3 regions of the Paenibacillus sp. R14(2021) genome follow, and region 3 is predicted to be linked to each of the others. Evidence: riboswitches for the same ligand, from Rfam matches in the RefSeq annotation. Region 3 holds a riboswitch; each other region holds the start of a gene.

Region 1 (4,158 bases), 120 kb from region 3:
GGCACTTTCTATTAGGTTAAGGCAGGATGAACGAAATGCGTACACGACCGGTCGCGGCCAGCTGTGCGATGATCGGATGCTCCCCGTTTTCCTTCTAATCACTACGGAAAAGGTTTTATTATGCTTATGTCGAATGATGTCAGTATTGGAACAAGGTCAGGGAGGTTTACATGAACAACCAGCAAGCCGCCGCAACCCCGGCGTATACGTTATTCACCTTGCAAGCAAGCCCTTCTCAGCGCCGATTCGCCTTCATCATCGGCGCAATCGTGGCTGCGATTACGTTGGCCGGCGCGCCGTACGCGCATTTGCGCTTCCCGCGTACCGGGACGCTTCAGCCTGCGCTGTTCGCCGCGGTGATCTGCTTCGAGCTGATCACCGTATTCGTGCTGTACAGCCAGTTCCGGGTATGCCGTGCGCCGTCCATTCTGGTGCTCGCTGCCGGCTACCTGTACTCGGCCGGCATGGCCACCGCGTATTTGCTCACATTTCCGGGCACACTGGAGCACCGGCCGCCCTTGTGGCATGCGGAGCAGCAGGTACCGGAATATCTCTATGCCTTCTGGCATGCGGGATTCCCGATCGCCATTCTGCTGCACGTATTCATCGAGAAGAAATACGGCGGAATGGCCTTCAGCCCGCGTCAAGGGCGAAACTGGACGGCGCTGGTGTTCGGCGGCACCTTGCTGCTTGTCGCGCTTATTACGACGGGGGTCATTCGTGCTCAGCGCAGCTTGCCCGTGGTGATGGACCACGGCAGAATAACGCCGTTCTTCCTGTTCGCGATCTGCCTGCCGGTGCTGCTGATCAGCTTGGCGGCACTCATCGCCTACTTCCGGTCGACGAGAGGCAGCACGGTAACGGCGTCATGGCTATGCGTGGCGCTGCTTGCAACGTTGCTGGATGTCGGCATTGTCCTGTGCGGCGGCGAGCGGTTCAGCCTGGGGTGGTACATTTCTAAGATGGATACGTTCGTATGCGCCAACATCGTGCTCGCGGGCATGATATATGAATTTACCAAAATGTATTACCGAATGACGGAGCTTTACAATCAGGTTACCGACAGCGAAAGCCGGTTCAAGAAACTCTTCGTCCAGAGCCGGATCGCCGAGCAGAAGATTGCCGAGCAGAATAAAATCATCGAGCGGATGCTGGAGTCCGGACACGAAGCGATTGCAATGTGCGATGAAGAGGGCAGGGTGCTGTTCGCGAACCAACGGTTCGCGGACATGTTCGGCCGCACGCTTGCAGCGGGGCAGCAACTGGCGGATTACTGCCGGGACCTGCGGGTTTCTTACGGTACGTTGGACAGGCGAATAGAAGCGTATTTCGAGCAGCGGCTGCCACCGTTTCGGGAGCGTGCCGCGTTTCAGCTGGAGGGCGGTGCGGCGCGTTATTATGAATGCTACGTCAGTCCGATCGCGAGCGAGGACGGACAGCTCCTCCACGGGCATTTGTTCATGTTCAGCGACCGAACGGATGAGGAGCGCAAGGCGCATTACGACGATTTGACGGGGCTGCCGAACCGGCGATATATCTCCCAGCGCATACAAGAGGCTGTAAATCGCGGGAGGGAAGAGAACGTCCCGTTCGCGGTGTTCTTCATGGATCTGGATGGCTTCAAGCGCGTGAACGATACGCTGGGGCACGAGATGGGCGACCGCCTGCTGCAGGAGACCGCCGTTATTCTTCGGGACTGCGTCGGTACGTACGGCATAAGCGCGCGATGGGCGGGCGACGAGTTTGTCGTGCTGATCGAAGAGGCTGCGGATACTCAGCTTCTAGATAGCATGGCACGCGCTATTATTGCGGCAATGGGCCAGCTCGATCGGATAAACGGACAGCGAATCAACGTGTCGGCGAGCATCGGCATTGCGGTCTTCCCGCAGGACGGCGGGGATGCAGCAGCTATTCTACAGCGTGCGGATCAGGCCATGTACGAGGCGAAGACAAGGGGCAAGAACGATTGCTGGTTTTATGCAGACTGCGTATAGCAGCTCTTGTATATCCAGTGGAATGGATGTAAAATAATAGAAAATTCAACCTGCGTGTGACTGGCGTAAACATGGATAACCATGAGGGAGCACGCAGCAAACGGCCGTACGCCTGGGCAAAAGTATGCGATTCTCATGAATCGGATGCTTTTTTGATTTCTCTATATGATGCATGGAGAGGGCAGGTGTCGAGGATGAAGCTGGCTTATGTGTTGTTTGACGGGTTCACGCTGCTGGATTTTTCAGGTTTCCAGGAAGCGATAACATGGATGAGGGTCCTGGGCGCCGATGCGGACATGATCTGGCATTATTGCGCGGATCAGTCCCGAATAACGGATGACCGCGGCATGTCGATCAGCATTTCGCATGTAAAGCCGGATCTGTCGGGTTATGATTTGGTCTTTGTGCCCGGCGGCATGCCGACGCGCAGATTGCAGTACGACGAAGGCTTCCTGTCCTGGCTTCGAACGGCCCGGGAAGCGGAGATGAAGGTGTCTGTCTGCACAGGGGCTCTGCTGCTGGGGGCAGCGGGATTACTGCAGGGGAAGCGGGCCACGACGAACGCTTCTGCCTATGAGCTGCTTCAGCCTTACTGCGCCGAGGTCGTCAAGGAACGCTTCGTGCGGGACGGCGACGTATTTACGGGCGGCGGTGTCTCGGCATCGATCGACCTCGGTCTGTATGTCGTCGAGTCGCTGACGGACAGAGATTTCACCCGCCGGGTGCAGGAGCAGATGCATTACCCGTATTATTCCGGCGCATCCGCCATAGGATGAAAGGAAGCCCTTGGGCCGGCACTGCCGCCGGTTCAAGGGTTTTCTGCCGTGGGAGGACGGGGCTGCGGAAGGCGGATGGGCGTTAATAGGAAAAACGAGGCGTTATCGTCGGCGGGCCGCCCATTTGGCAAAAAGTGTTCCACCCTTGTTTTCCTGCTTGAATTTTGGGAAAATGATTGGAGGTAACGAGAGACGTTGGTTAGTGAAAAGAGGATCAGGTATGAACAAACCTTCTATATACGGAATGACGCGGGAACAGCTGAGCGGTTGGATGCTGGAGAACGGACACAAGGGGTCTAGAGCCTTGCAGGTGTGGGAGTGGCTCTATCGGAAGCGGGTCACGGCATTCGAAGCGATGACCGATGTGAATGCAGCAAGTCTTGCGCTGCTCGCAGAGCACTATACGTTCGTGACGATGACCGAGCATACCAAACAGGAATCCTCGGACGGGACCGTGAAGTTTCTGTTTAAGCTGCAGGACGGCAATCTCATTGAAACGGTACTGATGCGGCATAAGTTTGGCTTGTCCGTCTGCGTAACCACGCAGGTGGGCTGCAATATCGGATGCAGCTTCTGCGCGAGCGGTCTGCTCAGCAAGAGCCGTGACTTGTCTGCGGGCGAAATCGCCGAGCAAATCATGAAGGTGCAGCTGTATTTGGATGCTGCCGGCCAAGGAGAACGGGTCAGCCATGTGGTTGTTATGGGCATCGGCGAACCGTTCGATAATTTTGAGAACCTCGTCGACTTCCTTGACGTAATCAAGGATCACAAGGGGCTGGCGATCGGCGCCAAGCATATCACGGTATCAACAAGCGGCTTGGCCGACAAGATTATTGCATTCACGGACCGGAATTTAGGCGTCAACCTGGCGATCTCGCTTCATGCGCCGAACAACGAGCTGCGCACGCGGATTATGAAGATCAACCGGGCGATTCCAATCGAGAAACTAATGGCGGCGATCGATTATTACATCAGCAAGAACAAGCGCCGCATAACGCTGGAATACATTTTGCTGCGGGGCGTTAACGACGCCGGCGAGCAGGCGCTGGAGCTTGCAGAGCTGATCGGCGGCCGCCGGCCGAACGTCAATGTGAATCTAATTCCGTACAATCCTGTTGATGAACACAGTCAATACCAGCGAAGTGAACAGGAATCGATTAAAGGCTTCTACGACACGCTCAAGAAACAAGGTGTGAGCGTAAGCGTACGGTTGGAGCATGGAACCGATATCGATGCAGCCTGCGGGCAGCTGCGGAGTAAACAAATGAAAGCTTCCGGGTAACCGGTCAGCTGCCCAAACCGAATTGAATCTCTCAGAATAAGATATTCTAGTTACTTATTAGTGAGAGGGATGATAGCGGGGATATGGCAAAGACAAAGGCAATGAA
Region 2 (4,158 bases), 590 kb from region 3:
CGAAGCATCTGATCTGTCCCTCGGCCGTCGATACGCTGGAGGAAGTGAAGCGTCTGACGGGCGGAGCAGGCGTTAACGCTGCAATCGACGCCGTTGGCGCAGGCTTAACGCGCAAGCAGGCTGTGCTGGCCTGCAAAGGCGGCGGACGCACCGTATTCACGGGCCTGCACGAGGAAGAATCCGTGCTGCCGGTCAATATTGCGATACGCAGCGAGGTGTCGATGACCGGCGCGTTTGCCTATTCGTCCTTGAATTTTCAAACGGCGCTGAAGTGGATCGCGGAAGGCCGGATGGGGCTGTCCGAAGGGGTCGTGGAAGCGCCCCTGCACGAAGGCGGGTACTGGTTCGAGAAGCTGCTCAATCAACCGGGTCATGTCTCGAAGGTGCTGCTTGTTCCGGGAGGCACGTCCTAATACCGGGGCAGATGAATCCGATTACGTAGGGAGAGGTGGTCTCACGATGCAGAAGGTGTTTTTCATATCCGACCATCACTTTGGTCATCAAGCAATCATTGACTTCGAATCGAGGCCGTTCGCGCATGCGGAGGAGATGAACGAGTCGATGATCGAGAAGTGGAATGCGGTCGTCGGCAAAGAGGACAAAGTGTTTCATTTGGGCGACTTTTCATTCTTGAACCGAGAGCGGACGAAGGCGATCGTGGAGCGGCTGAACGGTTATAAGCATCTTATTCTCGGCAACCATGACCGCGGCCGTTCACGCAGCTGGTGGCTGGATGTCGGCTTCGATGAAGTGAGCGAGCATCCGATCATCTACAAGGATTTCTTCTTTCTCTCGCATGAGCCGATGTATATGAACAAGCATATGCCGTACGTGAACGTACACGGCCATATTCATGGGCAGAAGTATGCGGGCATCAACTATTTCAACGCCTGCGTGGAGCATTGGGACTATACGCCGCTTACCTTCGAGCAAATTCGCGATGCCGTCGTACCGAGCGAGGAACAGGCATGAGAGTTGTTTACGCAGGAAGCTTCGATCCCATTACACTGGGGCATATCTCGGTCATCGAGCGGGCGGGAAGCCTGTTTGAAGAGGTGCATGTCATTATCGCGAACAATCGGGGCAAAAAGCATGATTTCGATATCGCGCAGCGAACGGAGCTCGTGCAGCTATCCGTGTCGGGTATGGACAATGTGCGAGTTGTTCCGTACGAAGGCATCGTGGCCGATTACGTGAACGCGAATGACGTCAAGGCCGTCATTCGCGGCATCCGCAACTCCACGGATCTCGAATACGAGCTGCAGCTGGAGCAATATATGCGCTGCACGACCAAAGCGGATACCGTCTACCTCTCGCCGTACACGAAGGACATTCAGACGAGCAGCTCGCTCGTGCGGATGTTTATCCAATCGAACAAGATCGAGCAGGCCGAGGCCTATATGCATCCGGATGCGTATGCGAAGATGGTGACATATACGGTGTAGCGTCTGGCAAGCCCCGCTTATGCCGGAAGAAGCGGATAGATCGGGATTGATAGTCGGTCCTCCGCAGGACTATAATAATCGATAGAGGTAAGCGAGTGTGACTGGCGTAACGCGGGGAACCGCGGGGGAGCACATCGTTCATACGGCCGTACGCCTGGGCAGAGGTAAGGGGAGATCCCCTTGCCTCTTTCTGTTTTCTTGAGACCATCTCATTCTGGAAGGATGAACGAACATGGTAAACGGGGAAAAGTTGAATTTGGACGGCAATGCCGTTGCAGACAGCATTAAGCTTCAGTTGGAGGAACGCATCAAGCAGCTGAAGGAGCGCGGCATTACGCCCTGCCTGGCGACGATTCTGGTCGGGGATGATCCTTCGTCGGCGACTTACGTGCGAATGAAAGGCAATGCGTGCAAGCGGCTCGGGATTACGTCCATGCGCGTCGAGCTGCCTGCAAGCACATCAACGGAAACGCTGATCGCCGCCATTCGGGGGCTGAACGAGGATCGTTCCGTGCACGGCATCCTGCTGCAGCATCCCGTTCCGCACCACATCGACGAGCGCGCGGCGTTCGAGGCGATCGCGATCGAGAAGGACGTGGACGGCGTAACGGCGCTCGGCTATGCGCAGAACGCGTTCGGATTCGCGGATTATCCGTCGTGCACGCCTGCGGCCATAATGGCGATTCTGGCATATTACAAGCTGCCCGTTCGGGGCAAGCATGCCGTTGTTATCGGCAGGAGCCCCATCCTCGGCAAGCCGGTGTCGGCCATGCTGCTGAATGCGGATGCGACGGTCACGACCTGCCATTCGCGAACCTCGAACTTGGCCGCGATGGTGCGCCTGGCGGATATCGTCGTCGCGGCCGTCGGCAAGCCGAAATTCGTGCAGGGCGACTGGATCAAGCCCGGCGCGGTCGTGATTGATGCCGGGTATAACCCCGGGAATGTCGGCGATGCGGATTATGAGGCTTGCTTGGCGAAGGCTAGTGCCATCACCCCGGTTCCCGCGGGCGTCGGACCGGTTACGATTGCGATGCTGCTCAAGCACACGGTGCATGCGGCGGAGAAGTTCGGGGGTTGAGAAGGACTTTGCAGAATGGCTGTACAGCCTCGACATTACAATCTACGGAGGCTTTGAATTCAGCCTATGAACGACGATCAAAACGTTGTTTCTTAGCCAGAAAGCAATAGATGAGAGGCGAGGGGGTTCCCCTTGCCTCTTTCTGCTTATCAGGCACGGAGAGGAGGTAATCTTACGTCAATATGTGATAAATTATGACATAATGTTGTATCCAAATACCTAAAATAGGGGTTGAAACTAGTTCTATGGCAGTTAAATGATAAGTTTTAGCAAAGAAATGATTGATAAATGGAAAATGTTCGGGTATTATCTAGCTGAGTAAAGATTCAGAAAATTAAGTGTTTTGTGTGTAATTTAATTAAATATACTTATCTTCTTGTAGGTAGGACGGAAGTTCTTTTGGGTATATATGAACCTTTCTTTGAAAAGGGTTACATATAAAATTGATTTAGGAGGAAAGTCATGCATCATCGGAAGGTTGTCAGAAAAGCTCTATCATTATCGCTAGTATTAGCCGTACTCATTAGTTCGTTGTTCGGCAGCATGGCTTCTGCCTCGCCAAGCACGAGTATCGGCGTCGAGCCGGGAACCGCGCATGAACAACCGGCCGTCCAGAATGCAGCGGCTGCGCAGTTCGATACGCTGACGCCAAGCGAGACAAATGTTGCTTTCGCCTTATCGGAGGGAAGCCATCCGGTGACGGTCGAAGCGAAGTACAAGGATGGTTCGGCGAAAGACGTGACAACGCAAGGCGTCTGGATGTCTATGAATCCCGCCGTCGCCGTTGTCAACCGGGGCGTCATTACGGCCAAAGCGGCCGGAACGACGGAAGTGCGCCTCAATCTCGGCGACGCCGTCGTCAACGTTCCTGTTACGATCACCGCGGGCGCCGGAGCGCCGGAAGCGGCAGAGCCTTTGGAACCGACGCTTGTCACATACCTGCTGTCCACGTTGAACGTGTTCGTCGAGGCGGACACGAACTATCCGCTTCATCTGCATGGAACGTTCACGGACGGGTCAACGCGGGATATTACGGCCGATGCCGTCTGGAGCACGGACGATGCCGAGGTAGCGACCGTGTCACACGGCATGATCAAGGGCATTAAGGGCGGCGCTTCGACATTCATCCGCGTGAAATACGGCAGCATGCCGACGCTGTCGATCGCGGTCACCGTTCAGAAGGACCCGATTCCGTTTCAGTTGTTCGGTCTTCTGATGTCGGAAGACGTGCTGAAGATCATGGAGACCGACGTGCCGCATAAGATCTACGCGGACCTGGAATATCCCGATCAGGATCGTTACGAGGTGACGAATCTGGGCAAATGGTATTCGAAAGACGAATCCATTGCTACGGTAGACCAGAACGGCGTTATTACGCCGGTCGGCAAAGGCATGACCTATATTTATTTCGAGTATAAGTATACAGCGCCGTCCGGCACGGAAGGCGAAGACGGCTACGACGACGGCCTGCTCGTCAATGCCGTGCAGGTATTCGTCGGCGGACCGTTCAAGCTGGAGCGGTTTACGCCGGACATGATGGCGCAATTGGAGCTCGACACTCCTGTTTCGCTCCCGCCTCGGAGCTATCAGGAAATTACGATCATGGGCGTTTACTCCGAGGATCCTCGGACA
Region 3 (4,158 bases):
CGTTCTTGTTGACCGTGATTTGAACGGAATCCAGCACATGCTCCGCGTCTTTGCCTGTGATGTTCAGGTTGCGAAGATCGATCAGCATGAGATGGTTGTCCGTGCCGCCGGAGACGATGTTGATGCCTTTGGCAATCAGGGCGTCAGCAAGCGCTTTGGCGTTGTCCACGACGTTCTTGCCGTATGTTTTGAAAGAAGGCTGCAGCGCTTCGCCGAATGCAACGGCTTTGGCCGCGATGATGTGCATTAACGGACCGCCTTGGGAGCCCGGGAATACGGCTTTGTCGATCGCCGCTGCCCATGCTTTGCGGCACAGGATCATACCGCCGCGAGGTCCGCGAAGCGTCTTGTGCGTTGTCGTCGTAACGAAGTGCGCGTGAGGCACTGGGCTTGGGTGAAGACCTGCAGCAACCAAACCTGCGATATGCGCCATATCGACGAAGAACAGCGCGCCTACGTCGTCAGCGATTTTACCGAGCGCTTCGAAATCGATGATGCGCGGGTAAGCCGACGCGCCTGCGACGATCATGCGCGGACGGTGTTTGAACGCCAGCTTGCGCACTTCTTCATAATCGATCGTGAACGTGTTTTCGTTTACGCCGTAAGAAACGAAGTTATATAGAATACCGGAAGCGTTAACCGGGCTGCCGTGCGTCAAGTGACCGCCGTGCGCGAGGTTCATGCCCAGAACGGTATCGCCAGGGTTCAATGCTGCCAAGTATACAGCCATGTTCGCTTGTGCACCGGAGTGGGGCTGAACGTTCGCGTGCTCGGCACCGAATAGTTCTTTCGCACGATTGCGCGCGATATCTTCAGCGATGTCGACATGCTCGCAGCCGCCATAGTAACGTTTGCCCGGGTAGCCTTCCGCGTATTTGTTCGTCAGTACCGAACCCATTGCTTCAAGTACAGCCTCGGATACGATGTTCTCGGATGCAATCAGCTCGATGTTGTCGCGTTGGCGCTGCAGCTCAAGGCCAAGTGCTTTCAAGATTTCCGGATCTTGCTTACGTAGGTTTTCCATGTTCGTATATCCTCCTTAAAATAATTAACGTAGTGGATTTAATCGCAGGAGCCTGTGACGGCTTCTTGCTCCGTTTGTCGCGCGTAAACCGCACGTTCTCCGCCGATCAGCTTAGGACGGGCGTACGCCATCGTCAGATGCGCCTCGCCGATGGAACGAATGGAAGGACGGACCGGAACGGCCACGCGCTTCAAATGCATACCGATAAACGTGTCGCCGATGTCAATTCCCGCATGCGCCTGTACCGTCTCAGTCAGGCATGCGTCCTGCAAATGATTGAATGCGTAAGCTGCCATCGAGCCGCCCGCCCTGCGCACGGGAACAGCGGAGACAAGCTCCAGCCCGTAACGCTCCGCGGCATCCCTTTCCATGACGAGTGCCCGGTTCAAATGCTCGCAGCACTGAAATACGGGGTAGAACGCAAGTTCGCGCCGCACGGCTTCAACGCCGGCATAAATCGCTTCCGCCGTCTCCATCGTGCCGGAGGTCCCAATTCTCTGCCCCAGCACTTCGCTCGTCGATACGCCGATGACCAGCAGCTGACCCGCGCGGAGGCCCGAGACGTCCGCGAGCTCGCGGACCACGGTCTCCACATCGCGGGACAGCCGCGACAATTCCATTGCCGCTCCTCTATCGCTCACTTGTGGATCCGCTCCTTATTCCGTTTTAGACGCATGCGCGTACTTGTCCTCGATCGCCTTCACTTTGTTCAGGCGGCCCACATGGCGCTCGCTGTTCGAGAACGGCGTTTCGAGCCAGATGCGGATGATCTCCTGCGCAACGCCTGGCCCGATCACGCGCTCGCCCATCGCGAGCACGTTCGTGTCGTTATGCTCCCGCGTCGCCTGCGCCGAGAACAGATCGTGAACGAGCGCGCAGCGGATGCCGGCGACCTTGTTTGCCGCAATCGACATCCCGATGCCGGTGCCGCAAATCAGGATGCCGCGGTCGGCCTCTCCCTTCACAACATGATCGCATACCGGCATCGCGTAATCCGGATAGTCGACCGACACATTGCAATCGCAGCCGAGATCAATGATCTCATGGCCGAGCGACTGTATATAAGGCACCACGATTTCCTTGAGGCTGTAGCCTCCGTGGTCTGCTCCGATGGCGATTTTCATATTCCATATACCTCCCAATGAGACCGCACGCTGGCGGAAAATGTCGAATCACAATGGTTTTAGTATACCTGATTTCGCCGTAAAAGACGAAAAAAGAGCAAGCATGCTTACGCACGCTGCTCTTTGCCCAGGCGACCGGCCGTATGATCCGATGCTCCACCGTGGTTGGACCCACTTTCGTCGCCAGTTACATCGGAAACCGTCTTTAGTTGCTTTTATCATAACGGATCGCGGCGGCAAAATCAATCCAAAACCGCGATTCCCGCATGCCCTTTTCAACGCTGCAAACGATCAAGCAGCTTGATCAGCGCCTTCTCGATTTCGTCCGCGCTTTGCTCGTAGACATGCAGCGGCCCTCCGAACGGATCCGCGATATCGAAGCTCGGAATACCGCCCTCCAGCTCTAACAGCCTTGCGCGTTCCGCGCTCGTCAGCTGGCCGCCGAGCGCCTGCTTCATCTGCCAATCCGTATAGAGGCTCTCGAGCTCCGCGATCTGCTGCAGAAGCTCTTCGTCGCGGTTGACGAACTCCAGCAGCGTGTAGGTCTTATCCACCGCGCCCGGAAATCGCTGCAGCAGATTGCGTTTATGGCCTGCCGTCATCGTCAGGATCAAATCCGCCCAGGTAACGGAGCCATTCTCAAGCGCAGTGGAACCATTGTTATGTTTAATGTCCCGGCGAAGCAGCGCCGTCTGCGCGTGCGCCGATACAGGAAGACCGTCGACCGTGGAAACGCCCGCGGAACGAACCTCCAGCGCCAAGCCGCGTTTCTGCGCAAGCGACCGAAGCATGGCCTCCGCCATCGGAGAACGGCACGTATTGCCGGTACAGACGAATAAGATTCGTTTCATGCGTGATTCCCTCCTCTAGCTTGGCTGTCAAAATAAGATTAAAAGACCGAAGGTGAGCAGAATGACGCCCCCGACCGCCTCGCCATACTCGCCGAGGCTGGAACGGACGCGGCGGCCGATCAACAGTCCTATGATAGACATGAGGCCGCCGGCAAAGCCGAACAAGAGCACGGCCAGCAGCATATCGACGGCGAACATCCCAAGCGAGATGCCGACCGAGAACGAATCAATACTGACGCTGAGCGCGAAGATCAGCATCCCCCACGAGCTGCGGTGATTGATGGACTGGGCGGCTTCCCCGCGAAGCGAGCTGTAGATCATATGGCCGCCGAGCAGAAGCAATAAGCCTCCAGCCGCCGAGGTTGCCACGCTCCCGAGCAGGGCCCCGACGTAGTTACCCATAAAGATGCCCATCAGCGGCATAATGATGTGAAAAATTGCAATAATGGCGCTCAGCTTGAGAATTTCCAGCATCCGTATGCCTTTGAGCCCGATACCCACGCCAAGGGAAAAAGCATCCATGCCGAGCGCTACCGCGATAATGATCAGCGTAAGCAGCTGCCCGGTATCCATGCCCGCCTCCAACATTCCACTCACTCCTTGTCCGCTATCTCCTCCAAGCATATGCGGACAAGATTGGAAAGATGACCCAGAGGCGGGACAAGGCGGCTGGGCTGGGAGACGCCGAAGTGCGAGGGAATGGCCCCCCCCGGCGGTTTGCGCTCAGGGCAGCATTGCAGGCACGCGATTGCGGCGCATCAGCCTGAGCCTCGGATGCGCGGGCGGCCCAGGCGGGCGAGGTCTGCCGCCCGCTAGACCTCGATGACCGCGTGGCCGGCGGCTTTGGCCAAGCGGTTCATCAGCGCGTGCCCGATGCCTTGCTCGGGGCACGTCTCGGCCCAGATGCGCTGAATGCCCTGCGCATCGAACTCGCGCAGCGAGGCGTATAAGCCGTGCGCGACGGAATCAAGCCGCGCGAGGCTGCCGACGACGAGCACGCAGTCGGCGTCGTACCGAGCGGCATGCTCGGCGAAGGCGAGCACGCCCGTGCGCTCGCCGTTCTTGCGCGCCTCGCGGACCTGCGCCCCGATCCAGGCGGAGACCGCTTCGGCGTCGCCTTTGACCAGCTGCATGAGCCCTTGCGGCGCGTAATGCGCGT

The links. Region 3 has a riboswitch for ZMP and ZTP ahead of rpiB (ribose 5-phosphate isomerase B). Riboswitches for the same ligand answer to the same signal wherever they lie in the genome.
Region 1: another riboswitch for ZMP and ZTP. It lies ahead of KXU80_RS17865 (DJ-1/PfpI family protein); the one in region 3 lies ahead of rpiB (ribose 5-phosphate isomerase B).
Region 2: another riboswitch for ZMP and ZTP. It lies ahead of KXU80_RS14620 (bifunctional 5,10-methylenetetrahydrofolate dehydrogenase/5,10-methenyltetrahydrofolate cyclohydrolase); the one in region 3 lies ahead of rpiB (ribose 5-phosphate isomerase B).

What each region holds. Positions count from the first base shown of each region.
Region 1 is NZ_CP080269.1:3,842,186-3,846,343, reverse strand. It holds gene KXU80_RS17870 (diguanylate cyclase domain-containing protein) at 171-1,994, shown strand; ZMP/ZTP riboswitch at 2,041-2,119, shown strand; gene KXU80_RS17865 (DJ-1/PfpI family protein) at 2,189-2,770, shown strand; gene rlmN (dual-specificity RNA methyltransferase RlmN) at 2,991-4,052, shown strand; gene KXU80_RS17855 (hypothetical protein) at 4,136-4,158, shown strand, end outside.
Region 2 is NZ_CP080269.1:3,128,919-3,133,076, reverse strand. It holds gene KXU80_RS14635 (zinc-dependent alcohol dehydrogenase) at 1-413, shown strand, start outside; gene KXU80_RS14630 (phosphoesterase) at 460-972, shown strand; gene coaD (pantetheine-phosphate adenylyltransferase) at 969-1,445, shown strand; ZMP/ZTP riboswitch at 1,533-1,612, shown strand; gene KXU80_RS14620 (bifunctional 5,10-methylenetetrahydrofolate dehydrogenase/5,10-methenyltetrahydrofolate cyclohydrolase) at 1,678-2,526, shown strand; gene KXU80_RS14615 (S-layer homology domain-containing protein) at 2,989-4,158, shown strand, end outside.
Region 3 is NZ_CP080269.1:3,719,363-3,723,520, forward strand. It holds gene glyA (serine hydroxymethyltransferase) at 1-1,024, opposite strand, end outside; gene KXU80_RS17305 (TIGR01440 family protein) at 1,063-1,644, opposite strand; gene rpiB (ribose 5-phosphate isomerase B) at 1,681-2,148, opposite strand; ZMP/ZTP riboswitch at 2,267-2,349, opposite strand; gene KXU80_RS17315 (low molecular weight protein arginine phosphatase) at 2,424-2,999, opposite strand; gene KXU80_RS17320 (manganese efflux pump MntP) at 3,027-3,587, opposite strand; gene KXU80_RS17325 (L-threonylcarbamoyladenylate synthase) at 3,812-4,158, opposite strand, start outside.